2 linked regions of the Nodosilinea sp. E11 genome follow. The main gene of each other region encodes a partner of the protein of the gene in region 2 in a complex. Links are inferred from orthologs where the notes say so. Each region holds a gene or a part of one and is shown on either strand. Other genes may lie near its edges.

The links.
Region 1: the proteins of cdaA (region 2) and glmM are in contact, whole or in part, in a crystal structure (PDB 7OJS), measured with the Bacillus subtilis proteins. The link is inferred for Nodosilinea sp. E11 from one-to-one orthologs.

The regions. Positions count from the first base shown.
Region 1 is NZ_CP136520.1:936,719-951,267, reverse strand. The notes cover bases 6,771-9,581. They hold glmM (phosphoglucosamine mutase), read right to left. Parts: upstream 9,009-9,581; coding sequence 7,533-9,008; downstream 6,771-7,532. Other genes in these bases: RRF56_RS06565 (DUF309 domain-containing protein), read left to right, coding at 9,100-9,573; RRF56_RS06575 (hypothetical protein), read left to right, coding at 6,771-7,207. In the rest of the region: RRF56_RS06605 (aspartate aminotransferase family protein), read right to left, coding at 1-201; RRF56_RS06600 (DUF3488 and DUF4129 domain-containing transglutaminase family protein), read right to left, coding at 369-2,666; RRF56_RS06595 (hypothetical protein), read right to left, coding at 2,762-3,766; heterocyst differentiation protein HetZ, read right to left, coding at 3,806-4,912; RRF56_RS06585 (hypothetical protein), read left to right, coding at 5,256-5,726; more of RRF56_RS06575, read left to right, coding at 6,233-6,770; RRF56_RS06560 (cysteine desulfurase family protein), read left to right, coding at 9,852-11,018; RRF56_RS06555 (DUF1995 family protein), read left to right, coding at 11,039-11,776; cphA (cyanophycin synthetase), read left to right, coding at 12,171-14,549. UniProt on the Bacillus subtilis protein: Catalyzes the conversion of glucosamine-6-phosphate to glucosamine-1-phosphate. Glucosamine-1-phosphate is used for cell wall biosynthesis.
Region 2 is NZ_CP136520.1:4,192,684-4,207,322, forward strand. What follows is about bases 7,557-10,457. They hold cdaA (diadenylate cyclase CdaA), read right to left. Parts: upstream 9,517-10,457; coding sequence 8,596-9,516; downstream 7,557-8,595. Other genes in these bases: pgsA (CDP-diacylglycerol--glycerol-3-phosphate 3-phosphatidyltransferase), read right to left, coding at 7,557-7,821; RRF56_RS20870 (isoprenyl transferase), read right to left, coding at 7,844-8,599; lysA (diaminopimelate decarboxylase), read right to left, coding at 9,614-10,457. Outside these bases: RRF56_RS20820 (hypothetical protein), read right to left, coding at 28-333; RRF56_RS20825 (hypothetical protein), read right to left, coding at 372-1,148; RRF56_RS20830 (hypothetical protein), read left to right, coding at 1,727-1,924; RRF56_RS20835 (cobalamin-binding protein), read left to right, coding at 2,107-3,048; RRF56_RS20840 (hypothetical protein), read left to right, coding at 3,057-3,212; RRF56_RS20845 (hypothetical protein), read left to right, coding at 3,537-3,878; RRF56_RS20850 (DUF4346 domain-containing protein), read right to left, coding at 3,969-4,376; RRF56_RS20855 (ABC transporter ATP-binding protein), read right to left, coding at 4,767-6,620; RRF56_RS20860 (CsbD family protein), read right to left, coding at 6,919-7,101; more of pgsA, read right to left, coding at 7,288-7,556; more of lysA, read right to left, coding at 10,458-11,026; rimI (ribosomal protein S18-alanine N-acetyltransferase), read left to right, coding at 11,255-11,932; RRF56_RS20890 (ATP-dependent Clp protease ATP-binding subunit), read left to right, coding at 12,142-14,607. UniProt on the Bacillus subtilis protein: One of 3 paralogous diadenylate cyclases (DAC) in this bacteria, catalyzing the condensation of 2 ATP molecules into cyclic di-AMP (c-di-AMP). Upon expression in E.coli leads to c-di-AMP synthesis.

The sequences.
Region 1 (14,549 bases), 3.3 Mb from region 2 along the record:
AATGCCTGCGACAAAATCGAGGTAGCGACGGCCCTCGTTATCCCACACAAAACAGCCTCGGCCCTTAGTGAGCGCAATGGGAAAGCGCCCGTAGGTGGTCATGACATCGGCATCAAACTGGGTGGGGGAGAAGGCCACGCTGCCGTTTGAGGTCACGCTCAGCGACTTAAGGGAGTTTTGGACGAGGGTTTTTAGGCTCACGGTTGGGGGAGGGGGAGTAGGTGGATAGCAGGTTTTGGGTTTGGGTATACGGTTCACGCTCAGCGGCTTTGCCGATCTCTGGCACCTAAATACCTAACCTCTAACTTGGATCGAGCATAGCGGAAACCCCAGGAAAATCAATGGTGCTCTGGAGCGATCGGCCGCGATTAGCGCTGGATTGCCCGCTGACGTTCGGGGCGATTTTGCCGAATGATCCGCAATTTCTCGCCCAGGTACGTTAAGTTTTGAGGCTCGCCGCCGTAGCGCCAGCGTACGTAGGCATGGGCAATTTCGTTGGCGGCCTGGGCCGGCTGGGGTTGGGTTTGCTGGTACAGGCGTTGGCTGTGTTCGAGGGGGGTTTCGGTGGGGGTTTTGCCTAGCCCCCGCTGGTCAAAACAGGTCAGCATTTGTTGATATAGGCGTTCGGTGGGAGCCATGCGGCGCAGTTGTTGGTAGCGCCAGCCGCGCCGCAGGCCCAAAAAGGCCAGCCAGCTAGCAAAGCCCAGGCCAGTGGCGGCGGCAATGCCTACCATAATGCCAACCCAGCCTAGGGTCAGCAGGGCGTTAAAGGTGCGGATTAAGTAAGCTAATCCCTCACTGAGTAGGGTGATCAAGCCTTCGACAAGGCCCACTAATGGGGAGGGTAACCAACCGGCTAGCCAGTTCCAAAACCGCCGCACTAGGCTAAAGGCTTCGTACTCTCTCAGGCTGGGAGGAATTAGTTCGTGCCCCGGAATGGGGTCAAAGCCAAACCAGCCGTATTGGGGAAAGTAAACCTCGGTGATGGCGTAGGCATCGGTGTTGCGCACTACGTAAAACCCCGTTAAGGGGTTGAAGTCGCCTTCGCCAAACCCGGCCACCAGCCGCGCTGGAATGTCGATGGAGCGCAGCATGACGGTCAGCACGGTGGAGAAGTGGTCGGGGTAACCCCCTTCGGTTGTAAATAGAAAACTCTCGACTAGGTCTTGGTCAGCGGTGAAAAAGGGCAGCTCAGGCTGGATGGTGTAGCGCTGCTTGAGGGCCTGAGCCAGGTAGAGCGCTTTTTCGTAGGGATCGCTTAGGGGGGTGGGAGAGGTGGCCAGCAATTCCTCGGTTTTGGCCCGCACCGGCTCGAGAATAGCGTCAGGTACTTGCAGGTAGTGCGATCGCATGCCGGGCGGATAGTTGGTACCGGCCTCGCGCAGCTGGGTGCGATCGCGGTAGGGCACCCGCGACACGACTGAATAGGTCATACCCTCTTGCAGGAGAACTGGCGACCTCAGACTGCCCTCGGCATCGATCGCTACCTCCCGGGTAGGAAAGTACAGTTCCCTAGGCTGATACATGGCCGGAATCAGGTTGGGCAGTTCGCTGACTAGGGTGTAGGTTTGCACCACCTCTCGGTAGCGGGCCAAGGTGGGGGTAATGGGCAAGAACATCTGGCTGGAAAATCGCCAGCGCCGCACCCGCTGGGGGTCGTCATTGCGCGAGATATCCCACCCCTGACCGGTGTATGTGTCAAAGGCGAGCACTCGCCAAAAGCCCGGAGCCTGCGACCTGACCCGCATCACCACCTGGGGGGTCATAATGCCCCGCAGATTTTGATTCATGCGCTGGTTAAAGCCGTAGTAAGACGTCAGATCGATCACACCGGGACCGCTGGCTCGGCTGCTGCCGCTGCCCTGAATGGTGCCGCCCTCGCCGTCCTCAAACCCCTCGCCAGCTTCGTTACCGTTGCGCTGGTAGGCCGGGTTAATAATGCTTTCGCCCGAAAAGTCGTCGGGGGTGTCGATCACCGAGCTCACCGGAAAATTCTGAATCTGGTATCCCGGCAGTCGCGGCAAAAATAAAAAGATCAGCAGGCCCAGACTCACGATTAGTGCCACTAGACCAAGAAATCGTCCCAGGGTCGGTCGCAGTTTGACGTTGCCCCAGGCTCCACCACCCAAGCCCAGGCGCGACTGATAATCTAGCCCCAGCACTGGCACCGCTACCGCCAAAAACAGCAGGAGTAGCGGGGCAAAGGCCAAGGTCTGGCTAATGGTGGCGGCCACCCCTAGCAAAATTAGGCCAATCATCATCGAGTAGCCTAGGTCTTTGCGCCGGGGTAAGTCAAAGCTGTGTAGCACCTGCAATTGCACCAGCAGCTCCGCCAGCACAATTCGGGTATCGCCCGGCTGCTCAATCAACCGGGAGAAAAAAGCTGCCAAGGCCATCAGCATGCCAATGGCAATAAAGAATTTAACCGCCACGTTGCGATCGCGGCGGCGTTGCCAGCTAAAGGCTGCTCCCACAGCGCTCAAGGGCACTGCCAGCAAATTCCACCAAGACGCCTGAGTGACCCCCGCCGCCGCCACTACCACCGAGCAAATGCCCAGGGTCACCAGCACCTGCACTAGCACCCGCAGTAACAAAGAATCTTCAATTTCCTGGGGCGGAATCGGCCTAGCCAAAGGAGACGAGGCTATCCAGCGCGAAGCAACCATGGCGGCAACGGGGTGAGGGTCGCCTCCATGCTAACCGCTGAACTAGCCTCTGCCCAGATTAAGGCAGAGGCCTGCACCTGCCTCAATCGGGAGGGTTAATCATCGGCCACTACAATCTGAAAGCTTAACGGAGTCTCCCCTTCCAGACTGACATCCAAACGATGTACCGCACCGGGTGCGGCTACCAAGCGCAACACCAACTCACCGGGGGTTGTGCGCTCAGATCCTAGGGTATCGCCCAGCGCAGTGAGCACCAAACTGCCGCTAGTCGGCAGCAGCACCCTCACCTCAAGCTGACAATCTGGAGCTGCCTGATAGGTAGCCTGCACTGTCAGCGCACCCGCTGTGGCCAGCCAAGTTTGCGTTTGGGTGGGGTTGGTCGCCGATACCGTTAGCGACAGGGCTTCAAAAATACCCTGGGCAGCCAGCATAGCCAGGGCCACCTGCTGCGGGGTGGATGCAGTGGCGTAATCGACCTGAGCCAGGGTTTGCGTCTGGGCCGAGCGATAGGCAGGCCGAGCCACTAGTCCTGCAATATATTCTAGGGTTTGGGGCTGGTCGGGAAACAACTCTTCTACCGCGACCACTAGCCGTCGTCCGGTTTGGCGAATTTCGTGTACTGCTTGCTGGCACTGGTTGAATAGATCGCTCAAGACCTCTTCGGGCAGCCTGCTGGGAACCGAAAGATTTTTGAGGTGGTCTAACCAAATAGACGCTGTGCCAGACTTTAGGGTGTCAGGATACTCTTGCAATCCTTTTTCCCAAGGAAACAGAGGCGGGCGTTGGGTAATCTCTTGCCGCAGGCGGCGCTTCAAAAGGGCTTCGAAATGAGGTTGCACAGTGGATAGGTCTCCAGAGTCAAAAACAGGGGTGTCGTTACTATCGATCGCGGCGTTACCTGGCGTTGCTGATGCTGGAGTAGATGTCTCAAAGCCAGGGTAGACCTGAGAGGTAGGTGCAGTATCTAGCCCCTCCAGCTCAGCCGTCTCAGCATCAACCGCCGGAAAAAAGTGCGTTCCTGATGGCGAGTCATCCGTCGAAAGGGGCTCTAGTAAAAGCCTTAGAAGGATGTCTTCGGGGATATCTGAGTCTCTATTCATGGCCTGGCACGGTCTGTCCGGATGGATGTTTGAGAGATCTTAAACGTTACGAATTTCCCAAGCCTGCTCCAGCAGCTTAGTCCACTGTTTTTGAAACTGGGTAGGGGTCATGGCCAAGATCTTAGCTGCTTCGCCATCGGATACGCCCTGCTGTTTAAGGGTTAGTAACTTAGTTTGCTTGACGCTGATCGTATCTTGCAACTGCTGCCACTGCTGAAGGGTCAGGCCTAAGTTGGTCTCTAGACCCGCCTCCAGCCACTCATGCACCAGTTCCCAATGGTGTGACAGGGCAAAGCGCAACAAATGATACTTAAACCGTTGCTGTAGATAGTCGCGCTGGCGAGGGGTGAGGTTGAGCAGCGACTCTATCTCTTGAGTGGGTAGGTCGAGCAGTCGCAGGGTGAAATAGTCGGCACATTCGTCCTGGTTGCGCTCTTTGAGGTACGCCAGCAGCTCTTCGACCACCCGGCCCCGTAGAGAATTTTCGGGTAGATCATCGGTCTGGGCGATCATCTCTTCGCGCACCCGCTGGTGGGAGGCCGCCGGGCGCACATCATCGCCGTCACCGCCGTAATCAGTGGCTTGCTCAATATCAATCGCGAGCTCTGGGGGCTGCTGCTTAGAGAATGTCTGGGCCCGCAGAATGATTAGCTGCTGGCTGCGACGACCCGGTAGGGGAATGCGGCGCTTGCCGTAGCGCTCTGAAAAGGCCATGAACTCGGCGAGTTCTAGCAGGGTGCGGGGCTGGTAGCGATCGGCTAGCTGATTCTCTCGTCGAAAGGCATTGAGCGCTTCGACGTAGAAAATCTGTAAGAAGTCTTCGATCAGGGCTAACCGCGCCTGATAGCTGGTTTGCACCTGGGGCGGTGTGATGTAGCGATAGACAATGGCGCTGAGGGTGCTGTGCAGTTCAACGCGCCCCTGACGTGATCCTAAGTTGTAGTACTTAAAACACTGCTCTAGACGATGCTTGCCTAAAGACTTGGCCCAGGATTCGACATCGCCCGATGCCTGAATGCGATCGCTCTCGCTACAGATGCGCTGTACCTCTGTGGCCAAACGCTGGGCAAGCTGCCGACATCCTGTTTCGGGGGCCGCAGTGCCGGTTTTTAATTCTTGGTAGAAAAGCTGGCTAAGCGAATCCACGCTCAACGTACAGATACCCTGACTCAATCTGGCTATCCTCAAAAAGCTACACAAAACAGTGAAGCGATATTCAGGTATGTGACGCGGTGGATGCAGCCCCCTACAACCTGGCAGCAGGCTTACCTCAGCTAGACTGGTCGAAAACGCCAGCCTCGGGTAAGTTGAAAGATAAATAGCAGCCGTATCGGTAGAATAACCCAGGTTGTAAGTTGTCCAACATCCTAGCATCTGTCCGTAAATATATGGACAAATCGTCTAAGGGCGATGTGAGAATTCAGCCGATTGACCTAGGGATATCTGTCGCTAGCACTGCTACCTTTCTGCTCAATACCCGGTGATCGCAATGGATCTCGACGCTCAAGTCGCCTCTCTCCAACAAAATGCCCCTGACGATGGAGTAACCGCTAACGCCATTACCACCATTGCACCGACTTTAAAGGCGATCGCAGGCCAGCTCAAGCACGAGCAGTACTACGTGCTACAAACCCTAGAGCAGGGGTGGATGATGACTACTCTCAGCAACCGCACCCAGCCCGACAGCCAAAAAAATATCGTTTATGCCTATCCCACCCTGCAAGATGCGGCTACTGGCCAATCCGCCAACGATCCCCAGGTGATGGCACTGCCGGTGCCAGTCGTGCACATCCTCTTTCAACTGCTGGCTATGCAGCCTATCGACAGCCTGATCTTTTTTGAAACCCCCGGCAAAATTGGCCACGGTGTCGAAATTCGTCGCCAAGATGTACAGGCTTTGATTCAAGCTCAGCTGCAACAAGCCCAGCAAACTAGCCCTATTCCGCCCAATATGGCTTAACCACAAAATTTTTGCTAAACCTGTACAGACGATGTGCTATCTTATAAAGCCCAAGGGCGATTAGCACAGTGGTAGCGCGCTTCCTTCACACGGAAGAGGTCACTGGTTCGAAACCAGTATCGCCCATACAGCAAAAGCACTGATGCGTAAAGGTTCCAGCCCTTATGCATCAGTGCTTTTGAGGATACACTAGGCTAGCACAAGCCACGATAATCATCTGACTGAGTATCATTTATGGTTCGTCTCGGCTATAGATTGGGCGATCGCGACGATTGTCCGCCGCCTCGACAGGATCTATGAATCTTGCCAAAGCGTTGCAATTAGATACTTTCTGGAGACTCGTGGCCCTTCTACTGTCCCAGTTAGTTATAGGAACAGAACCGCTTGAATCGGTGGGTCTATCATGGAAGCTGGGATTGAGCTTTGCCTGTGTCGGGTTAAAGCTGCAAGTGCCCAAATTCTAGCGAAACGACCCGGCTTAGCCTGTTTGCAGCCATAAAACGATAATGGGCTACTTGACTGCCTTTCTACAAGCTGAGTTCGCTAGACAACTTCCTCATGGTTGGTCGTGCCGCTCAGAAGTTCAAGTATTGCCGAAAGAATTGGTTAATGTATTGGGCTATTCATCTAGAGTGGATATACTTCTAGAAAGAGAGCAAGATAGCAAAAAGCTTTGGATTGAGTTTGAAATTAGCAGGGCTGATCCGGTCGCCAACCATGCCAAGTTTGCGACGTCCCACTTGTTTAAGCCGCAGCACTCAAATGATGCCTTTATTAGCATGGTTAGCTCTCATGTAACCAGGGGGAGACGCAACTTGGCAGCCAACTCCATTTCCCTGATGAGAGAGGTTGGGATGAATGCCTTTCAAACTGTTCTGCTACCCCAATTTTCACCCAGGGAGATCAAAAGAATAAATCATCTACCTCAAGAACTCATTCTTGTTGAGTCACTTGACATTAAGGCCGAGATATTTCGTGCAATTTCAGTATCCGAGTTTGTTCTTGATCTTCAGGATAGACGACTTCACTTCGCTGGAGATTTTCTTGAAGTTTTCCTAAATCTTAGGCAATGGAACTACGAAATTCTCCATGATCCTACTGCTCAAGACAAATGGGGACAACGTACCATCACCTATTTTGTGTTTGATCCTTACTCTCGCAAGTTTGCCCCATCAAAGTTTTGTGCCTACTCAGGAATCTGGAAACACAGGAAAACCACCTCATCTTTGCAAACTTCAGGATCATCGAATTCCGTTATGACTGTTGACTTTTACACCATTCTAGATGGTGCTTACAGCAACTTTGATGGGCGTCGGGCCAGAATTCACTTGACCAATTGCTTGGGCATGACAGCAATAAATTTATTACAAGCGCCTCATTTTGAAAAGATCTTTGAGGAATGGTTAAACATCTTTGGAAATTCTATTCGAGTACACCCTGCGGGTCCAATTTTTCTCCTCCCGCCAACTTGGTTTAAATAAATTAGAAACTTTCATTAGACCGGTCGAGTCGTTAGCCCAGCGTCAAGGAACTCAACAATGGATTCCCAACCGGTCAACCTGTAAGGGCATTGGCTTGGCCTGAGGCCTTACCGCCGTTCGCCCAGTGGCATGGGGGGCTAGCCAAGTAGGATTTGGTATAAGCCGCTTTCTGTATCGCTTTAGTCGGTGTTGCTGAATCGAGGCATGAATTTAGGTAGAGGTGAATGGCCATCACCTTTACGGAAGACATTGTATTTTCGATTCATACCCTTATTCAGCAACGCCGATTTTTTAGCGGTTCCTCAACGTTAGTATGGGAAACGATTTACACTGCCAGGTGCTGGCTGACTGACTGCACAATATGCTGCGTCCAGCGATCGACTAGGTCTGCATCAATGGCTTCGACCATCACTCGAATTACTGGCTCGGTGCCGGAGGGGCGCACTAGCACCCGACCCTCGTTGCCCATGGCTTGCTCGGCGGCTTCCACGGCTTGGCAAACCGGGGTGCAGTCTTGCCAGTTAAGGCGGCGATCGCGATCGACTACGGCCACATTCTGAAGTTTCTGCGGGTAGGTCTGAAAGCTGTTATCGACTAAGGCCGCCAACGACCCGCCTAAGCTCTGTACCAACGTCGCCAGATGCAACGCGGTGAGAATGCCGTCGCCTGTCAGACTGTAGTGATGGCAGAGGATATGACCTGACTGTTCGCCTCCGAGCTTGGCCCCTCGGTTAACCATTTCGCTGTAGACATTTTGGTCGCCCACCTGGGTCCGCACCAGGGTGCCTCCCAGCTTTTCCCAGGCGCGCTCAAAGCCCAGATTAGCCATTACCGTAGAGATCAAAGTGTGATTGGGCAGTCGCCCCTGATCTTGTAGGTGCTGACCCCAGAGATAGAGAATATAGTCGCCATCGACTACCCGACCTTGGGAATCTACCGCCATTACCCGGTCGGCATCGCCATCAAAGGCAAAGCCCAAATCGGCTCCGTGGGCTGCGATCGCCGCTTTGATCGGCTCAAGGTGAGTCGATCCGCAATCAACATTAATGCGATCGCCATCGGGAGCACCATGCAGAGCAATGACTTCAGCGCCAGCTTCCAAAAACACCTGCTCTGCTAGGCGAGTGGCTGATCCCCAGGCCATATCGAGCACCACCTTCATGCCTGCTAGATCGAGGCCAGGCTGAAGGGGTTCATGCAGAAAGCTGGCGTAGCGATTGACCAACTCAGGCCGGTAGTAGCACTGTCCCCAGGGCAAGGTCACAGCAGCGACCCCATTGGCTTGGCCCCGCAAGGCGGCTTCAATAGCGGCCTGTACAGTACTGCCTAGCTTGGTACCATCGCCCCCAAAAAACTTAATGCCATTGTCGGCAGGTGGGTTGTGGCTGGCCGAAATCATGATTCCTCCTAAAGCCTGGCAGGACTCGGCTAGGTAGGCTACGGCTGGGGTCGGGCACAGCCCAATGTGCCATACATCTAAACCAGCAGAGGTCAGCCCAGCGGACAGTGCCGAAGCCAGCATTGGCCCCGAGGTGCGGGAGTCTTGGCCTAAAATCACTGGCCCCTCGGCTAATCCCTCAGCCTGCATAACCAGCCCAGCCCAATAGCCAATTTCCATAGCCAAAGGAGCCGTCAAAAGATCCCCGGCTTTGCCGCGAATACCGTCGGTACCAAATAGTGGGCCAGAGGGGAGTTGCAATCTACCTAGTCCCAAAGCCGATAGCTCTGCGGTGGTCTCTGTACCTTTGCTCGGTTTGTCAGCAGGTACAATGCCCGGCGGTCTGACTGGAGAACTTACCATGTTAATTTTCCTCACACCTCACACTCACAGTGGAGGATAACACCTCTGCCTTAGGATGGAACCATCCCTCTGGATCAGTTACACCATTGTCATGGCCTTAAATAGCTCTACCGAAAGTGTTGATCCCCGTCTAAAGGAGGGAATTACCCTGTTTAACCAAGGTGATTACTACGCCTGCCACGATGTATTGGAAGCGATCTGGATGGAAGCAAACACCACTGACAAACCTTTTTACCAGGGTATTTTGCAGATTGCGGTAGGCCTGTACCATCTGAGCAACCACAACTGGCAAGGGGCCAGCATTCTCCTAGGAGAAGGAGTCAACCGTCTGCGCCCCTTTGAACCCGCCTACGAAGGAGTCAATGTAGAACGCCTGGTTGACTGTGGTTGGGCCTGGCTCACCACACTGCACCAGACCGGGCGGGAGCAGGTGATCGCGGTGGCCGCAGCGATCGCCTCAGCACCGGCCCCCCTGCCCTCAGCCTCGTCCTCAACCATATCCCTCACGGTGAATGGCGAACGACTCATATTGCCGACTCCACATATTTACAACGCCGATCCATAACGCCACAAAAACGCCGCAAAACTTTCTCCAGATCAGCCTGGCTGATTGACCGCCGAGCGAGGAGGGGACTATTTGGCCCTGTCAGCAGCGGCGACGGGCCTCATCCCTATATTCACTGTTCCTTAAATACGCAGAGATATCTACTGTAAATACACAGATATCTCTACTATCTGGTGGCTGACAGGTCTGGCTTAGCTGCTCTAATAATTAGAATCACCCTGCCTGCTAGGATAAAATTTGTGCCGCTGGGGCGCGCTGTTCTCTCGTCGACGCAGACTATGCAAATTTATTTAGACTACAGCGCTACTACGCCTCCTCGCTCGGAGGCGATCGCAGCCATGCAGGCGGCGATGGCCGAGCAGTGGGGCAATCCCTCTAGTCTTCACCAGTGGGGTAGTCGGGCGGCTACGGTGCTAGAACAGGCGCGATCGCAGGTGGCCAGTCTCGTCAATGCCCCTCTCGATGCAATTGTGTTTACGGCGGGGGGGACGGAGGCCGACAACCTAGCGGTGATCGGGGCGGCCCGCCGCTACCGATTGCCCCAGCACCTAATTATTTCAGCGGTTGAACATTCGGCAGTTGAGCAACCGGCCCAGCAGTTAGAGCAGATGGGCTGGCAGGTGACCCGGCTGCCGGTAGATGCCCAGGGGCGCGTTAGCCCCACCGACCTGCGCCTTGCTCTGCGCGATAATACGGCCCTGGTATCGATCATCTACGGCCAGAGCGAGGTCGGCACGCTTCAGCCGATTGAGGTGCTGGGGCAAATCGCCCGTGACCACGGCGCGCTGTTTCACACCGATGCTGTGCAAGTGGCGGGGCGCTTACCCCTCGATGTGCAAACGCTGCCGGTTGATCTGCTGTCGATCTCTAGCCACAAACTCTATGGGCCTCAGGGGGCGGGGGCTCTCTACGTACGACCTGGGGTAGAATTGTTGCCCCTACTGGGCGGTGGGGGACAGGAGTTTGGCCTGCGATCGGGTACTCAGGGTTTACCTGCTCTGGCAGGGTTTGGGATGGCAGCGGCCCTAGCGGCCACCGAAATGCCCCATGAGACCCTGCGGCTGATGAGCCTGCGCGATCGCCTATTTGCTCAGCTCGCTGACGTGACGGAACTGGTTCCTTCGGGCGATCGCCGCGATCGCTTACCGCACCATGTCAGTTTTTGCGTCACTGCCGCCGATGGCGATCGGGTCAATGGCCGTACCCTGGTGCGCGAGATGAACCTGGCGGGCATTGGCATCAGTGCTGGCTCGGCCTGCCATAGCGGCAAACCCAGCCCCAGCCCGGTGCTTAAGGCCATGGGCTATGGCGATCGCGCCGCCCGCTGTGGCATTCGTCTGACCCTAGGGCGGCATACCACCGCTGCCGACATCGACTGGACGGCGATGGTGCTGCGCCAGGTGTTACACCGTGCCCTCTCTCCTCTTACCCTATCTCCCGCCTAACTGTTGCTATGAATGGTGCTATGGATTCTGCTGCGACCGCTGTTCCCGCCAGCCTCGAAGAGGCCATTGTCCAGGCCAGATCGGCTACCCAAGCTGCTATTCAGGCGGGAATTCCCCGCATGATGGTGGAGTTGGTGTATTCAGAACTCAAGGGGCTGCCGGTAGCCCAGCAATTTTACCCAGCGCTGCAAGACCTCGGCCTCACTTTCAAGATCTACTTTCCCGATGCGGGATCGGCTGCCCTGGCTCGTCGCGACTGGGGCAACCCCGATTTTGTAGTGCGGGGCATTGGCGAACTCCACAGCGAGATGGAACCGGGCGATCAAGCCTACCTGTTTGTTGAACCCTCCTCCATTGAGGTCAATCAGGTTGAAGAGATGTGCGCCCAGGCAGGCGACGCCTTTGTGATTATGCTCAATCCCAAGCTCGAAGATGTAGCCACCATTGGCATCGGCTATGCTGGGCGGCAGCTGCGCGATCGCTTTCTCAGTACCTTAGAGCCGGTTTACTACCTGCGCCCTCTAGATGGAGCCGTGCTGCTGCGCGCTTACCCCAGTCCCTGGCAGGTGTGGCAAGACACCGAAACCGGCTATCAGCTTCTCGCTGAGGTGCCCCAAAAACCCTCTGGGGAAGCCCTCGATCGCATTTTGTCCGGTGAAACCGCTGACTCAGCGGCTCCAGGGGGTGGCCCAACTAAAGGCAAACGAGGTGGATTTTTAAGTGAGCTTCAGGGTTTTATTCGGGCTCTCACCCAATAGGTAGAGAACAAGCCAAGGTGATCGGTTATATCCCCGGTCAAGTCGCACTAATTAACCCTCATAAGATACTGTCTTGAGCTCTAAGCTAGAGTTATACTGCCTGCATCGTCTGGTTTCATCTAGGCCACTTTTAGACCGATAGCAGGCTGTGCTCTAGGCAAATGTCTAGATTCCCTCACAAACCTGATGCGTCCAGGTTAAAACGGTCGGGAGTGCCCTCTAAACTGGGCTTACCCCGCTTAGACTGCTAAGCGATTTTTGCTAGGCTCGGGGGCCGCTGCCCGTAGGTTTGCTGTAGCAGCCCTTCTTCTGCTGGGTATCCAGCTAGTACCCTGGCTAGTCATTTAGCACCCTAAGCTGACGTTGTTTTACGACTGGTGAGTTATCACAGCCTATGCGTATTCTTAAAACTCAGACTCTACGAGGGCCAAACTACTGGAGTATCCGGTATCCCAACTTAATCTTGATGCGGCTAGATCTAGAAGACTTAGCCGATCGCCCCTCTGACCAAATCCCTGGGTTTTACGAAGCACTGGTGGAGACCCTCCCCAGTCTTATTGAGCACTTTTGCTCACCGGGACATCGAGGCGGCTTTCTCAGTCGGGTGCGCCAGGGCACCTACATGGGTCACATCGTTGAGCATATTGCCCTGGAGCTTCAAACCATGGCTGGCATGCCCGTGGGCTTTGGTCGCACCCGCAGCGCCGCCGAGCCAGGGGTGTACCAAGTGGTGTTCGAATACCAAAATGAGCAGGCCGGTCGCTACGCAGCCCGAGCGGCAGTGCGGTTGTGCAACAGCCTGATTGAAACGGGTCACTATTCTAAGGCCGAACTCGATCAAGACTTGGCTGACCTCACCGAGTTTCGACTTGACGCTGCCCTCGGCCCTAGTACCGAGGCCATTGTGCGCGGGGCCGAAATCCAGGACATTCCCTGGATGCAACTCTCGACTCGGGCGATGATTCAGTTTGGCTACGGTCGCTATCAGCAGCGAGTACAGGCCACCCTCAGCAGTAAAACCAGTATTTTGGCTGTAGAGCTGGCCTCTGACAAAGAGGGAACCAAACAAATTTTGCGCAGTGCTGGGGTGCCAGTACCACGGGGCACCGTAATTTACTACCTCGATGAGTTGGAAAACGCCATCGAAGACGTAGGCGGCTACCCGATCGTGATCAAGCCCCTCGACGGCAATCACGGACGCGGCATTACCATCGACATCGACTCCTACGCCGCCGCCGAAGAAGCCTACGAAGCTGCCCGAGAGGTGTCGAGTGGCATTATCGTTGAGCGGTTTTACCAAGGTCGCGACCACCGGGTACTGGTGATCAACGGACGGGTGATTGCGGTGGCGGAGCGGGTGCCGGCCCACGTGGTAGGTGATGGCAAGTCTACGATTGAGCAGCTGATTGAGGTCACAAACCAAGATCCTCGGCGGGGCGTTGGCCACGACAATCTGCTTACCCGCATTGAAGTCGATCGCACCACCTGGCAACTGCTCGATCGCAAGGGCTATACCCTTGATACGGTGCTGCCCAAGGGCGAAATGTGCTACTTGCGGGCTACGGCCAACCTGAGCACAGGCGGCATCGCCATCGATCGCACCGACGACATTCACCCCGACAACGTCTGGGTAGCCCAGCGCATTGCCAAGACCATCGGCCTCGACATCGCGGGCATTGACATTGTCACCACCGATATCTCTAAGCCCCTGCGGGAGGTCGATGGGGTGATCGTCGAGGTCAACGCGGCTCCAGGGCTACGCATGCACGTCTGTCCCAGCGTCGGCATTGCCCGCAACGTGGCTGAGCCCATTTTGTCAATGCTGTTTCCGCCCGGCACGCCAGCCCGCATTCCGGTAGTGGCCATTACCGGTACCAACGGCAAAACCACCACCACCCGCCTGACTGCCCACATCTTTAAGCAAACGGGGAAGATGGTGGGCTATACCACCACCGACGGCATTTACATCGGCGACAACATGGTTGAGCCGGGCGATACCACCGGTCCCCAAAGCGCCCAGGTGATTTTGCAGGATCCTACCGTTGAGGTGGCGGTGCTAGAGACGGCCCGGGGCGGCATTCTGCGATCGGGCCTGGCCTTTAAAGACTGTGACATTGGCGTGGTGCTCAACGTTGCCGCCGACCACATGGGGCTGGGCGATATTGAAACCCTCGAAGATATGGCCCACCTTAAGAGCGTAGTGGCCGAAACCGTTCGCCCCAGCGGCTACGCAGTGCTCAATGCCGACGACCCATTGGTGGCGGCCATGGCCCAAAAGGTGAAAAGCCAGGTAGCCTACTTTTCAATGGATCCTCATAATGAGCTGGTGCGGAAACATGCTCAGCAGGGGGGATTGGCTGCCATCTACGAGCAGGGCTATTTGTCAATTCTGAAAGGTGACTGGCTGCTGCGCATTGAGCAAGCGGAAAAAGTGCCCATCACCATGGGTGGTCTGGCTCCTTTTCAGATTGCCAATGCCCTGGCTGCTAGCCTAGCGGCCTTTGCCCAGGGAGTCGATATCGATCTGATTCGCCAGGCCCTGCACACCTTTGAGGCTTCCACCGACCAGACTCCAGGTCGGATGAATTTGTTTAACCTGGGCCGATTTCACGCCCTGGTAGACTATGCCCACAACCCCGCTAGCTATGAAGCCCTGGGGGGCTTTGTGAAAAATTGGCCTGGTAAGCGGATTGGTGTGGTTGGTGGGCCGGGCGATCGCCGTGACAATGACTTTATTACTCTCGGCAAGTTAGCGTCTCAGATGTTTGACGAG
Region 2 (14,639 bases):
AACACTCAGCTCTCCCATATCTTGCGTTTAGTAGACAACGCCGTGACTATTCTCGGCACAACTTTGGCAGATAGCATCATTATGCATCCAACCACGGGGTTTCCGCTTCCCACATTCCTGGCAAACTTTAAAGTACTGCTCATTATCTAAAATCTCCTGAATTTTGGAATCCAATTCCTGAGATGAGGAGGTTTGCGGGAGTACAAAGGCTACTGTCCAACTAGATACGGGTTCATGAGGATGTAGCCAGAATATACCGCGAACAAGGAGCTGAATTCCATCATTGCCTTTTTTGACTTGTATGAATTCAGAAATAATTTCTTTATCATTCATGTTTTAGAATGCGATCATTAATACTGAGGCTAACCTCATCAGATACTTTTAGGTAACACCTTTGAGATCTCAGAACTCCAGTATGCCAGTTTATTTTCGTGAGTAGGAGATTGATTCATCAACTTTTTCCAAGTTCCATTGGCAGCACCACTAGGGTGAGGAAAAATCAAGTGCTGAATGTTGAGATCTAATTCCTTAACGCTATTCGCTGACTCCTTCCCCCACGTTACTAGAGCAACGGGAGCCATAGCCAGAATCTCTACTTTCAAGGTACTTGTAAACTTTTCTTGATCTACTCTCGGCAGTTTTACACCGTAGTAAGGGCGATTCGGATCACAAACCCAGACTTTATAAACATCTGTCAAATATACTCTGTAGCCCAAGGTCAACAGGGCAACGATCATCTCAAAGTAAAGCTTTGTACGCCCAAGAATTTCACGAGAACCCTTGTGATGTAAACCATAAGGAGTGCCAAGGCTTATCTGTTCAGAATCTTGATCACTCTTGGAATCTTGACCAAGGATAACAATCGTGGGTTTATCGTTTATTCCATCATCAAACTCAAATAGACTTGGCAAGTCTATAGCAATTGAAGGAGATATTTCATATATTTTTTGAAAATCTTGATATTGACTCTTAAAGAAATCTCGCCTAACAAAATGAGGTGGCCACCCGTCTTCATCGAAATCGTTAATTACTTCTTTGTAGAGCAGTTCTAGTTCTGACCTTGTTGTATCGAAAATCTCGCACAATAGTCCAGATATCGAATCGAACTCTTGAGCCTTGAATTTAGAGAAAGTCAGATTTCCAGTCATTTTGAATCACTACTCAGTGCGAAAACTCACCTTACCACCCTGACTTTAACCATAATTTTATGCTCCGAGAGAGTCTGCTACCGCCTAACAAGTTATTGGACTGACCTAATCTGCCTAATTTCCTACTACAGGGTAGATATGCAGATTATTCGCAGCCTAATTCCCCCTAGAGGGTAGATATACAGCAGATAATCTGCATAATAACCTTCTCAAGGGTAGATAGGCAGAACTATTCTGTCTAAAAATATTTGCCAGAGCATCGTGCCATCCTCTACGGTTGACGGAGAGCTTTTGTATTATTACTCTTTTACGTTAAGCCGTTCGAGCAGAGCGATCGTTGTACAGAACTCGAAAATCTTGGCGCTGCCGGGAGGTGCTACCAACACCAACCGACAGCTAACCCCGCAAGTCTCTTGGGCAGATTGCGAGGCTAGGGAGATCGTACCCTGGTCACTCCAGTTTGCACGTCAACTGCGGGTGGCTAGGGTTTTCGCGTTCTGTTTTCTTCCCATCACCAAAGGAAACAGAACCGATGTTTGAATATCACACATGCTCTATGGCAGCCTCGCGGGAATCGTTTGCGAAGCGTCTCCGGAACGGAGAATCGCACCATCAAAATCCTCCACGCCATCGGCTACGCCGATCCCAATGACTGGAGCGACCCCATCCCCGTGCCGCCAAGCAGTGCCGTTCGCGCAGCGTCTCCAGAAGATAACGTAACCAACCAACTCAACCAATGGATGGTGATCATGACCAAGACCTTGCTCGTTGAGTAGCTGCTCCTAAAGAGACCGAGTGCCTGCTGCTGCTAGCAACGTCTTGGATTAAAACAGTAGGTACCCGGTCTCTAAACGCAAACTGGCACAACCGTTTGGAGCGTGTCAGGGCATGTTCCTGCACTGGGGCGTGGGGGCAATTAAGTTAGGGATAAGTCTAAAATTCAATTGGCACCTTCCCCATGACCCAACCGCCCCTCCGCATCATCTCCCTCATCCCCAGCGCCACTGAGATTGTCTGTGCATTGGGGCTAGAAGACTCTTTGGTGGGTCGCAGCCACGAGTGCGACTTTCCGCCTGCCGTCACCGCCCTGCCCGTTTGCACTGCGCCCAAATTCAACCCCGAGGGCAGCAGCGGCGAAATCCATCAGCGGGTGAGCGACCTGCTCACCTCGGCCCTCAGCGTCTACCGGGTCGATATCGAAATGCTAGAGGCACTTCAGCCCACCCACATCATCACCCAGGCCCAGTGCGAAGTCTGCGCCGTCAGCCTGGGTGATGTGGAAGCCGCCGTTGCCAAACTCACCCATAGCCAGCCCAAGGTGATTTCTCTCTCCCCCAACCGTCTGGCTGAGGTGTGGCACGACATCTCTAGCACGGGGGTGGCTCTACTGGGGGAAGCGGGGCAGGCCCAGGTAGAGGCTGTCTTAGCGGGGCTTAAGCAGCGGGTGCAAACCTGTTGCGATCGCACCACCGACCTTACCACCCCCACCGTTGCCTGTATCGAGTGGACAGAACCGCTGATGGCGGCGGGCAACTGGGTGCCCGAACTGGTCGCTTTGGCGGGGGGTAAATCGCTCTTCGGCCAGGTGGGTCAACATTCCCCCTGGATGAGCTGGGATGACCTGGTGACCGCCGACCCAGCGGTGATTGTGATCATGCCCTGCGGCTACGATCTGGCCATCACCCGACGCGAAAGTGCGGCGCTGGTCAACCATCCACAGTGGGCGCAGCTCAAGGCGGTGCAAACGGGCCGGATCTACATTACTGACGGCAATCAATACTTCAATCGCCCTGGTCCGCGCCTGGTTGATTCCCTCGAAATTTTGGCCGAGATCTTTCACCCTGACGTCTTTGACTACGGCTACCGAGGCCAGGGCTGGCAACCGCTAGTGGAAGAGTAGGTGTTCTCATGCCCGACCCGCCCAACGGGCAAGCGAAACTGGTGCGCGATCGCAAGCCCCTAACCGCCGATCGCACCCTACTTTCGTTGCAGAGGGCTAGAGAAAACGCGATAACGCCCGAGCCTGCCGCCGCCGCCCAGACAACCCGACCCGCAGCCCTATAGATATAGCCAGAAATTGCCTGCAAGAACTATAAATTTTCCAATATGGGTTTTTTCTAGCTAAAACATGTGTTTATGGAGGGTTTGGCTATAGTTGTTGTTATGTAACAGTTTGATCAAATACCTTCACACGTTAAAACCTTTCTTTGCTTCTCCTGAAAGAAAAAGCTTGTTTATTTTGCTCCTGAAAATGCTTGAGCCGCACAGGCAAATAAACGTTAAATGATTCAGGAGACGGCTAGTAATCTATTGAGGTGAGTCTAGGATGATGAGGAAATTTAAAAATTCAGGCGTCACATGGACTCTATCCAAACCCAAGTCATTCTTTTGACAAATAAGATTGACGCCCTGCATCAGATGATTGATCAGGTCAACGATCAGGTGTCTGCGCTGATAGCGACCCAGGCTTGCGACATTACCGCCGATGAGCGGGGGGCTGGCCCAATGTCTTACCGCAGCGTCTCCCGGCAAAAGATGGGTCGGCTAGATGCCGTTTGCGAGCACAAAGACATTCTGCTTGATAGCAGCTACCTCGATCTCGATCGCCAGAATACCGAAACTAAATTCTCTCAAGACGTGCAAATTCAACGGCTGACGGCCCAGCTAACGGCTGCCTACAACCGCATTGCTGCCCTCGAAGAGCAACTGCTGGCATCTCGGGTGCATTAGCGCGGAGACAGTCTAGCCGAGGGTTCTGTTTACTGCCACGGCCAAGGGTGAGCCGGGTGCAGGAAGGCAGCGATCGCTGGCCCTGGTTCATCAGTCTTGAACGTAGTCTGTTCCGGCATTTAAGGCGGCTTCGGCCCGCATAAACTCGCGCCCTAGGTAGGCCGCATGGTCTAGATAGCTGATCGGGCAGGGGGTGGCGGGGTCTTCAAAAATAGCAATACAGAGTTCTTTGGCAGTGTGGCCGCTGTAGGTGCGGGTGGGCACTCGTTCGACCGAGCCGCGCACGGGCAGTGGTTTGCCGGTCACGGGGTCGCAGGCTAGCCCCTTGTCGTTAATGACGTTGCTAAAGTGTTTGGCGCAGATCAGCCCCTGCTCGACGTCGAGATAGATCAAAAAGTAACCATCGGGGTCGAGCTCGATGTAGCGCTTCGAAAGCTGATGGTCTAGGGCGTGGCGCTCGGCCTGGTTCATGGGTTGAGGGCTGGAGGGTACAGTCATCGGGCAGGGTGCTGCGATCGCAACCCAGATAAAGACGCGATCATCTATGGTAGCGCGGTCGGCCCATCAAATTGACAAAAGCCACTGCTGCCATCGGAAATGCCGGTGGCATCGAGCCAGTAGCGCTCAATGCTATCTAAATCGGCCACTACCCCGTTCCATGGCTCACCCTGTCCATAGGTCTTTGCTGTTCTAGCATGCCCACCTGGGCCGGTGGTGAGTGCTTTGGCCGCTAGGGTGCGATCGCCCCCAGCATCAGGGCTGAGCTAAATCCCGCTTGCTGACCCCTAGTTCAGCCGGGCGAATGTCATGTCACCCTATCGGAATTGGCCTTTTGAAAATCTGGGTTAAGGGGGGATACGGATGGGATATTAGCCTTCTTAAAACTGGCTACAAATACCCCGCTGCCTGCATGGTAAATAGCCGGGCATAGCGCCCATCCTGGTGCAGCAGTTCTCGATGGCTGCCCTGCTCGATCAGCTTGCCATTGGCCAGCACAATAATATTGTCGGCCCGGCGCACCGTCGAGAATCGGTGAGAAATCAAAATTGCCATCTGGTCTTGGGTGGCCTCGCGAAACTGCTCAAACAGTCGAGTCTCGGCCTCCGCATCCATCGCCGAGGTCGGCTCATCGAGCACGAGAATATCGGCCTTGGTGCGCATAAAGGCACGGGAAAGGGCGATCTTTTGCCACTGGCCCCCAGATAGCTCTTGGCCCCCAAAAAACCAGCGCCCAAGCTGGGTATCAAACCCGTCGGGCAGAGCCTCAATAAACTCCGCAGCGGTGCCCTTGGTGGCGGCGGTTTGCCAGCGGTGGGCATCTTCAAAGTCGGTGACGTCGCCCACGCCGATGTTTTCGCCCACCTTAAACTGGTAGCGCACAAAGTCTTGAAAGATCACGCCAATGCGCCGTTGCACCACATCGCTATCCCACTCTTGCAGGTCGCGGCCATCGAGCAGAATCCGCCCTTGGCTGGGAGTGTAGAGGCGGGTGAGCAGCTTGATCAAGGTGGTTTTGCCGGAGCCGTTTTCGCCCACGATCGCCATTTTTTCGCCCGGTCTCAGGTGAAAGGAAACGTCTTCTAGAGCCAAGCGATCGCTGCCCGGATAGCTAAAGGACACTCCTTCAAACCGCAGCCCATCGCTGGGGTCAACCCCTCGCACCGCTGTGCCCATATCCTCTGGCACCGGCTGCTCTAAAAATTCGTAGAGGTTGGCCAGGTAGAGCCCGTCTTCGTACATGCCGCCGATCGCCGTCAGGGTGCTGGCAAAGGTGGTCTGCCCCTGGCGAAACACGGTCAGGTACATGGTCAGCTCGCCGAGGGAAATGCGGCCTGCGATCGCCTCCAGCACAATCCAGCAGTAGGCCAGGTAAAACGAGGCCGTACTCAGCAGCCCCAGGCCGTAGCTCCAGCCGCTGCGGCGCACCGTCAGGTTGCGGTCTTCGGCATAGAGCCGCTGAAAAATATCTTGATAGCGCTGCATCAGCAGCGGCCCCAGGCCAAACAACTTCACCTCCTTGGCAAAGTCTTCTCGGGCCAGCAGGGCTTCTAGATAGACTTGCTGTCGGGTTTCGGGCGATCGCCACTTAAACAGACGAAAGGCCTCGCCCGCAAACTGGGTCTCGGCCACAAAGGCGGGCAGGGTGGCCACCGCTAGCAGCGCCACCGCCCAGCCCGAAAATTGCAGCAGCAGCCCGCCAAAGGTGAGCAACGACAGCACATCCTGCACTACCCCAAAGGTGCGGTTGACCATGCTCAGAGGGCGCGACGAGGCCTCTCGCCGCGCCTGGGTCATCTTGTCGTAAAACTCAGAGTCCTCAAAATAAGTCAGCGGCAGAGTCTGGGCCTTATCGAGAATCATCAGGTTGACCCGCTGCCCCAGCAGCACCCGCAGCAGCGACTGGCATAACCCTAACCCCTGGCGCGCCCCGGCCAGCACCGCCACCAGCACCGCCTCTAGGGCCAGATACATCAGAGCGGCCTGGCGGTCAGCCGCCAGCCCCGACTGGGCCGCCTGCACCACCGCATCGACGATTAGCTTGCCAACGTAGGCCACAGCGGCGGGCAGCAACCCCGCCACCAGGGTCAGTAGCGCTAGGGCCACGGTCAGCCGCCATTCGGTCTGCCACACCAGGGCGATCGCTCGTTGCCCGTAGCGATACATCCCCAGCGATTCGCCCAGATTGCGCCACGACGCCTTCTTCTTAGGGGCCGAAATCCGTTTTACCCGATATTCACTCATTTGCCTACGATAGCGCCTTGGCTAGGGAGAGTGAGGGGTTAGAAAGCTAGAAAGATAGGAGGGCGGGGAAATTGTCTTTCTTGGTCTAACCGACAACTCGCAGACTGCGACCCACCCACCCATCAAACTTAGCAATGCACAGGTCATACGGTAGGGTTGCCCTTTTGCCCTAGCGGCGTCGGCTTTTCCAGGATCTTTACACCCCCGTAATTTCGATTAAGCCCAAAACGCCACCGGGACCGCAATCTGCGGTCCCGGTGGCGTTTTGAGTCAAGATTTAGCCTGATGTTAGACAACCCTAGTCAATAGCGTCTTTCAGGGCGTCCTTCACATCTTCTTTAGCGTGGGTAGCTTCTGCTTGGCGCTGTTTGGCTTGCCCTTCAGCCTTGTCTTTGGGGTCGCCAGTAATCTCGCCAACCGCCGCTTGCATTTTACCTTCGATATTTTTTGCAGTGGCCTGAGCGCGGTCTTCAATGGACATAATCTTAATCCCTTAGCAAAAGGTCTTTTTACAATTTAAGACCTGACTCGCGGCTGACCATCTGTAGTAGGCCAGGGATTGCTCTCTCCATTTCGGTAGAGATAGGTCCGTAGAGACAGGGTTGCTAGAGAGAGGAGCTTGCTTGTTCAAGGCGATCGCCCCATCGTCAACGGAGCGGCAACCCACTTAATCCAAGGAGCGACGGCGATCCTGCGGCCACAGGTAAACCAGCCCCGACGCCAGGGTGAGGGCCACCGCTAGCCAGAATATTAGTTGTGCAGCCAGATCCCAGCCGGGGGGAAGGGGGGCAATTAACAGGGCGATCGCCGCGATCTGCACTACCGTCTTAGCCTTACCCCACAGGTTAGCCCCCGGCACTTTGCCCCCCTGCATGGCTGGGTTGACCCGCCAGCCTGAGATGGTAATCTCTCGCGCCACAATCAAAAACACTCCCCAGGCAGGCACCTGACCCAGCTCCACCAGCATCAGCAGCGGGGCCAGCACCAGCAGCTTATCTACCAGTGGGTCGAGAAACTTGCCCAAATCGGTCACCTGATTGAGTCGGCGGGCCAGATAGCCATCGAGCCAGTCGGTACCTGCCGCCAGCAGAAATATCCCCATTGCCCACCACCGCTGGGCTGTTGTCGGAGCCTGGAGCAGCACTAGCAGCAGCGGAACGCCCAGCAGGCGAGAAACGGTAATCCAGGTCGGGAGGTTCATGGGCTCTCGGTAGCGTGAGGGATTAGCTTTTTACCTTGCCAAACCGGCGATCGCGCTGCTGGTAGGCATAGATCGCCCGGTGAAACTCCGAGGTATCAAAGTCGGGCCAGAGCGTATCGGTGACATAGATCTCCGCGTAGGCCAGCTGCCACAGCAAAAAATTGCTGATTCGCATTTCGCCGCTCGTGCGAATCAGCAGGTCAGGATCGCTGATCTCAGAGGTGTAGAGATGGCGGCTAAACAGCGCCTCATCAATCTCGCTGGGATTGAGTTCGCCCTTCTGCACTTGAGTTGCGATCGCTCGGCAAGCCTGCACAATCTCCTGTCGGCCCCCATAGTTAGTGGCCACCGTAAACTCAATGCCGTGGTTGCCTTGGGTTTGGGTAACCGCTTGGTGAATCTCGCTTTGTAGCGATGAGGGGAGCGCCGCCAGATTGCCCACAAAGCGAATCCGCACATTCTCTTCCATCATTTCCAGCAGTTCCTGACGCAGGACCCGCTCAAACAGCGCCATCAAAAAATCGACCTCTTCAACCGGGCGACCCCAATTTTCGGTGGAGAACGCGTAGGCCGTCAGCGCCCCGATGCCCCAGTCACGACAGCAGCGCAGCAAAATTTTGAGGGTGTCTACCCCCCGGCGGTGGCCCATAATGCGCGGTAGCCCCCGACGTTTGGCCCAGCGCCCGTTGCCATCCATAATTACCGCTACGTGCTGGGGTAGGCGATCGGGCTTGAGGTCGGCGGGCAGAGCATAGCGAACAACAGGCTTGGTGGTCATTTTTTCTCTCGGGGAGACGATGAAGATAGACGAAACAAGCGCAGCACGTAGGTCACTCCAAGGCTGCCCAGCCGCCGACCCAGGCTTCTGAGTTGGGGAGCTACTGCCTCGCGATCGACCGACTTCGAAAACTTAGACCGCAGAATACTGCGCAGGCGGCTGCTGGTCAGAGGCCGATCTAGAATACCGCCTTCCGCTAGTGAAATAGAGCCTGTTTCTTCAGATACCACAACACAAAGACAATGCTCTACCCGTTCGGTAATCCCCATCGCTGCTCGGTGGCGGGTGCCTAGCTGTCGCGAGGCCACCCGCTCAGAAATAGGCAAGATCACCCCCGCTGCCGCAATTCGCGCGCCGCGCACCAGCATAGCCCCGTCGTGGAGCAGGGTGCTGGTCTGAAAAATCGTTTGAATGAGTTCCTTTGAGACCTCAGCATTGATCCGTACCCCCGGCACCGTAAAGTCGCGCTCATCGATCGGCTTGTCGATCTCAAGAATCAACAGCGCCCCGGTGCGGTTTTGCGACAGTTCTTTCACCGCATCGACAATTTCGTCAATCACGTTGTCAGGCTGGGGCATGGTCTCGTGGGAGGGGCTAAGTAACTCCCACACCCGCCCCTGACCCAATAGCTCGAGCAGCCGCCGAAACTCACCCTGGAGCATAAAGGCCATAGCTACAGCCGAGCCGATCACGAGCTTGTCGAGCACAAAACCCAGCAGGGCTAACCCTAGAAACTTGCTCAGCGCCGCTGCCAGCATCAAAAAAATCAGCCCCCGCACCATCCACAGCGTGCGTTTCTCGCCGATGATCACCAGCACCACGTAGCTGAGCAGCAAGACCAGCGCAATATCTAGCGCCTGTAGCACGAACCTAACCTGGTCTAGGTTTGTTAGCCATTGCTCCCAGAGGTAGATCATGCAGCGTTAGAGGATGGTGCCTGAGCGGCTGTGCGATAGGGCGGCCCGATCAGCCTCCCTGGCAAAACCCTGCCCAAGGCTAGCACCGGTTGCTGGCTTAGGTAGACTTCGCCTGGGGCCGTAGAGTTTCGGGTAGACAATCTTGCCGAAGCAGATCGGCCACAGTTTCCCGGCGAATAATCAGGGTAGCGTCGCCCTCGGCCACCAGCACTGCCGCTGGCCGAGGCACCCGGTTATAGTTCGAAGCCATGCTGTAATTGTAGGCACCTGTGCCCGCAATAGTAATCACATCCCCGCTTTTCAACTCGGGTAGAGCCGCGTCCTTAATTAGAATATCCCCTGACTCGCAATGCTTACCGGCTAGGGTGATGGTTTCACTGAGGGGCGCGGTCATGCGGTTGGCGACTAGCGCCCGGTAGACCGACTGGTAGGTAATCGGGCGTGGGTTGTCAGACATGCCCCCGTCTACCGAGGCGTAGGTGCGCAGTCCAGGAATTTCTTTCTGGCTACCGACCCGGTAGGCGGTGACGCAGGCGGAACCAATGAGCGATCGCCCCGGTTCACACAGCAGCCTGGGCAACGGTATGTTTCTGGCCTCACAGGCCGCTATAACGCTCTCGCACACGGTTTTTACCCAAGTGTCTATGCTCGGCGGGTCATCGCCCTCGGTGTAGCGAATGCCCAGGCCGCCGCCCACATCGAGCTCGGTGAGGGTGAGTCCATAGCGCTGGGCGGTGACCACCCACTGGGCCATAACGTCACCTAGATCGGTGTGGGGGGTCAGCTCAAAAATTTGGGAGCCAATGTGGGCATGAACTCCTAAGGCCTGGATCTGGGGCTGGCCGGCGAGGAACTCAAACACGGCTTCAATCTGGTCGGGGTCGAAGCCAAACTTGCTGTCAAGGTGGCCCGTGCGAATGTATTCGTGGGTATGGCACTCAATGCCGGGGGTGACCCGCAGCAAAATGGGCACGGTTTTGCCCTGCTGAGTGGCAATTTCGCCCAGAGACTTGAGCTCTAGCCAGTTGTCCACCACGATACGGCAGCCGACCTCTACGGCCAGCGTCAGCTCCTCAAAAGACTTGTTGTTGCCGTGAAAATAAATCTTGTCCGCAGACGCGCCAGCTTCAGTGGCAGTCAGTAGTTCTCCTGCCGACACGACGTCGATGCCCAAGCCTTCGTCGGTAACCACGGCACACACCGCCATGCAGCTCCAGGCCTTAGAGGCGTAAAGCACCAGCGCCTCGCCGGGGTAGTAGCGCTCAAACCCCTGGCGGTACTGGCGACAAGCGGTGCGCAGGGTATGGTCATCGAGAATATAGAGCGGCGACCCAAACTGCTCGACGAGATCGACCACATCGCAGCCACCCACACTGAGATGGTCGGTGGGGGTAGTCGTAGCGGTGATCGGCAGCAACAGCTGGTTGGGCGATAGGGAGCTATCGCCAGTGGGGGGCAGGTACTGACGGCTATCGGCCATCGATGCCGGTACAGAAGAAGTCGAAACCATAGACGTTGCGCTCGCAGAAAATGGGGTGATCAGGGGTGATGTTGGAACAGCTGCGATCTAAACAGCTAAGGAGCAGGTCGGGAAACCGGCTAGGGGTAAAGCATGGCCCAGCTCAGCCATGGTCCCCAAGCACCAGTGTACAATTAAGGGCTGTGCCGATTTTCAGGCCCAAGCGTTTAAAACAATCGGAATTTAACCAATTGCAATTGCAATTTACTATCGAAACTTGTGGGCTATCTTTCCTGTCAACCACCCAGCCATAACGATATTGCTGCTTTGGTGGCGCTCGACCAGCGCACCCTAGGGGGCTTGTGGTCGGCGGAGGGCTATGGCCGCGAACTAGATAGCCCCAATAGCTGCCTGCTGATGCTGGTGCATAGTCCTCAGGGTAGTCAAACGGGTGCTGCCAATCTATCGACAGCTTCGATGGCCAGCCCCCAACTATCTATGACCCCGACACCTTTGGATTCAGTGGATCCAGATGCTTTATTCGACTCTTCCAGCCCCGAAATGCCTACGCTGATGGGGTTGGGCTGCTACTGGGCGATTTTAGATGAAGCCCATATCACGGTGTTGGCGATTGATCCCCGCTACCAGCGGCGGGGGTTGGGGCAGTGGTTGCTGGTGAATTTGCTCGAAGATGCCTGCGATCGCGCCCTAACCCGCGCTACGTTGGAGGTACGCCCTTCCAATAGCCGGGCGTTGGCCCTCTACGAAAGCTTTGGTTTTGATACCCTAGGCCGCCGACGTCGCTACTACAGCAATGGCGAAGATGCCCTGATTCTCTGGCAAAATTCCCTGAAAACTGCCGAATACCGCGATCAACTCCATCAGCGACGCACCCTGGCTAGCAGCCGTTTACACCGCCAGGGATGGCAGATTAGTAATGAAAAAAAGATCGGTTAACCGCACCTAAACCCCAACCTTTAAAGTTGAGAATATTTACATTTTTTATACAATTCAGTCGTTGACAAGTGGCGATCCCGGCTAGTTTCTATAGCTTAGGGAGGACTCAACCCAAGGTCGGTAAACCGGCTGTTTGGTAAGGCACAACCGATAAAAATCGCTGTGCTAGAATTTCCCTATCCGGCACGCACCAGGTAATTAATACCATCATGTTTGAACGCTTCACAGAAAAAGCAATCAAGGTCATCATGCTGGCGCAGGAGGAAGCTCGTCGGTTAGGCCACAACTTTGTGGGCACCGAGCAAATTCTCCTGGGGTTAATTGGGGAAGGCACGGGCGTAGCCGCCAAGGTCTTGAAGTCGATGGGCGTCAATCTTAAGGATGCGCGCATCGAAGTTGAAAAGATTATTGGTCGTGGCTCCGGCTTCGTAGCCGTTGAAATTCCTTTTACCCCCCGAGCCAAGCGTGTGCTTGAACTCTCCCTGGAAGAGGCTCGTCAGCTCGGCCACAACTATATTGGCACCGAGCACCTGCTCCTAGGGTTGATCCGCGAAGGCGAGGGGGTCGCGGCCCGCGTTCTCGAAAACCTGGGCGTTGACCTGTCTAAGGTGCGCACCCAGGTGATTCGCATGCTGGGTGAGACGGCAGAGGTGTCTGCCGGAAGCAGTGGTGGTCGCACCAAGACCCCCACCCTAGACGAATTTGGCTCTAACCTGACTCAAATGGCCGCCGACGGCAAGCTGGATCCAGTGGTGGGTCGTCAGAAAGAAATTGAGCGGGTGATTCAAATCCTCGGTCGCCGCACCAAAAACAACCCGGTGCTCATTGGCGAACCTGGTGTGGGTAAAACCGCGATCGCCGAGGGGCTGGCCCAGCGCATTGGCAATGGTGATGTGCCCGACATCCTCGAAGATCGCCGCGTGGTCACCCTCGACATTGGCCTGCTGGTGGCGGGTACCAAGTACCGGGGTGAGTTTGAAGAGCGCTTGAAGAAAATCATGGATGAGATCCGCACGGCGGGCAATGTCATCCTGGTGATCGACGAAGTCCACACCCTGATTGGGGCGGGGGCTGCCGAAGGGGCAATCGACGCCGCCAACATTCTCAAGCCCGCCCTGGCTAGAGGCGAGCTTCAGTGCATTGGGGCCACCACCCTCGATGAGTACCGCAAGCACATCGAGCGCGACGCCGCCCTAGAGCGCCGTTTCCAGCCGGTGATGGTGGGCGAACCCAGTGTCGATGAGACCATCGAGATTCTTCATGGTCTGCGCGATCGCTACGAACAGCACCACAAGCTCAAGATTGCCGACGAAGCGCTAGAAGCCGCGGCCAAGCTCTCCGATCGCTACATTGCCGACCGCTTTCTGCCCGACAAGGCCATCGACCTAATCGATGAAGCCGGTTCCCGCGTGCGCCTGATCAACTCCCAGCTGCCCCCGGCAGCGAAGGAGCTCGATCGCGAACTGCGCCAGGTGCTCAAAGACAAAGACAACGCCGTGCGCTCCCAAGACTTTGACAAAGCTGGGGAACTGCGCGATCGCGAGATGGAGATCAAGGCCGAAATTCGGGCGATCGCTCAGAACAAGGTTACCGAAGACGCCGGGGGCGAAGACATGCCCGTGGTCGGTGAAGAAGACATCGCCCACATCGTCGCCTCCTGGACTGGGGTACCGGTGAGCAAGCTCACCGAGTCTGAGTCTGAGAAGCTGTTGCACATGGAAGACACCCTGCACCAGCGGTTAATTGGCCAAGACGAAGCGGTTAAGGCCATCTCCCGCGCCATCCGTCGTGCCCGAGTCGGCCTCAAAAACCCCAACCGGCCCATCGCCAGCTTTGTCTTCTCTGGCCCCACTGGGGTTGGTAAGACCGAGCTAGCCAAGTCTCTGGCGGCCTACTTCTTCGGCTCCGAAGACTCGATGATTCGCCTAGACATGTCTGAGTTTATGGAGCGCCACACGGTTTCCAAGCTGATTGGCTCGCCCCCGGGCTACGTGGGTTACAACGAAGGTGGTCAGCTGACCGAAGCCGTGCGTCGTCGGCCCTATACTGTGGTGCTGTTCGACGAGATTGAGAAGGCTCACCCCGACGTCTTCAACATGCTGCTGCAAATCCTTGAAGACGGTCGCCTGACCGATGCCAAGGGCCGCACAGTCGACTTCAAAAACACCCTGCTGATCATGACCTCGAACATCGGCTCCAAGGTGATCGAGAAGGGTGGCGGCGGTCTCGGCTTCGAGTTTGAGCAAGACCAGGCCGAATCGCAGTACAACCGCATCCGCTCCTTGGTGAACGAAGAACTCAAGCAGTACTTCCGCCCTGAGTTCCTCAACCGCCTCGACGAAATCATCGTCTTCCGTCAGCTCACCAAGGACGAGGTCAAAGAGATCTCCGACATCCTGCTCAAGGAGGTGTTTGCTCGTTTGACCGAGAAGAATATTCATCTTCAGGTCACCGAGCGCTTCAAGGAGCGATTAGTAGAAGAGGGCTACAACCCCAGCTACGGGGCACGGCCCTTACGTCGGGCGATTATGCGCCTGCTCGAAGATACCCTGGCCGAGGAGATTCTCTCTGGCCGTCTAGGGGATGGCGACACAGCCACCGTCGATGTCGACGATACTGGCAAGGTCACCATTCAAGCCGAGCAGCGCCGCGAACTGATCTCCGCCGAAAGCTAAGCCTTAGTTGTCGATTATCTGTTGTTGACGAT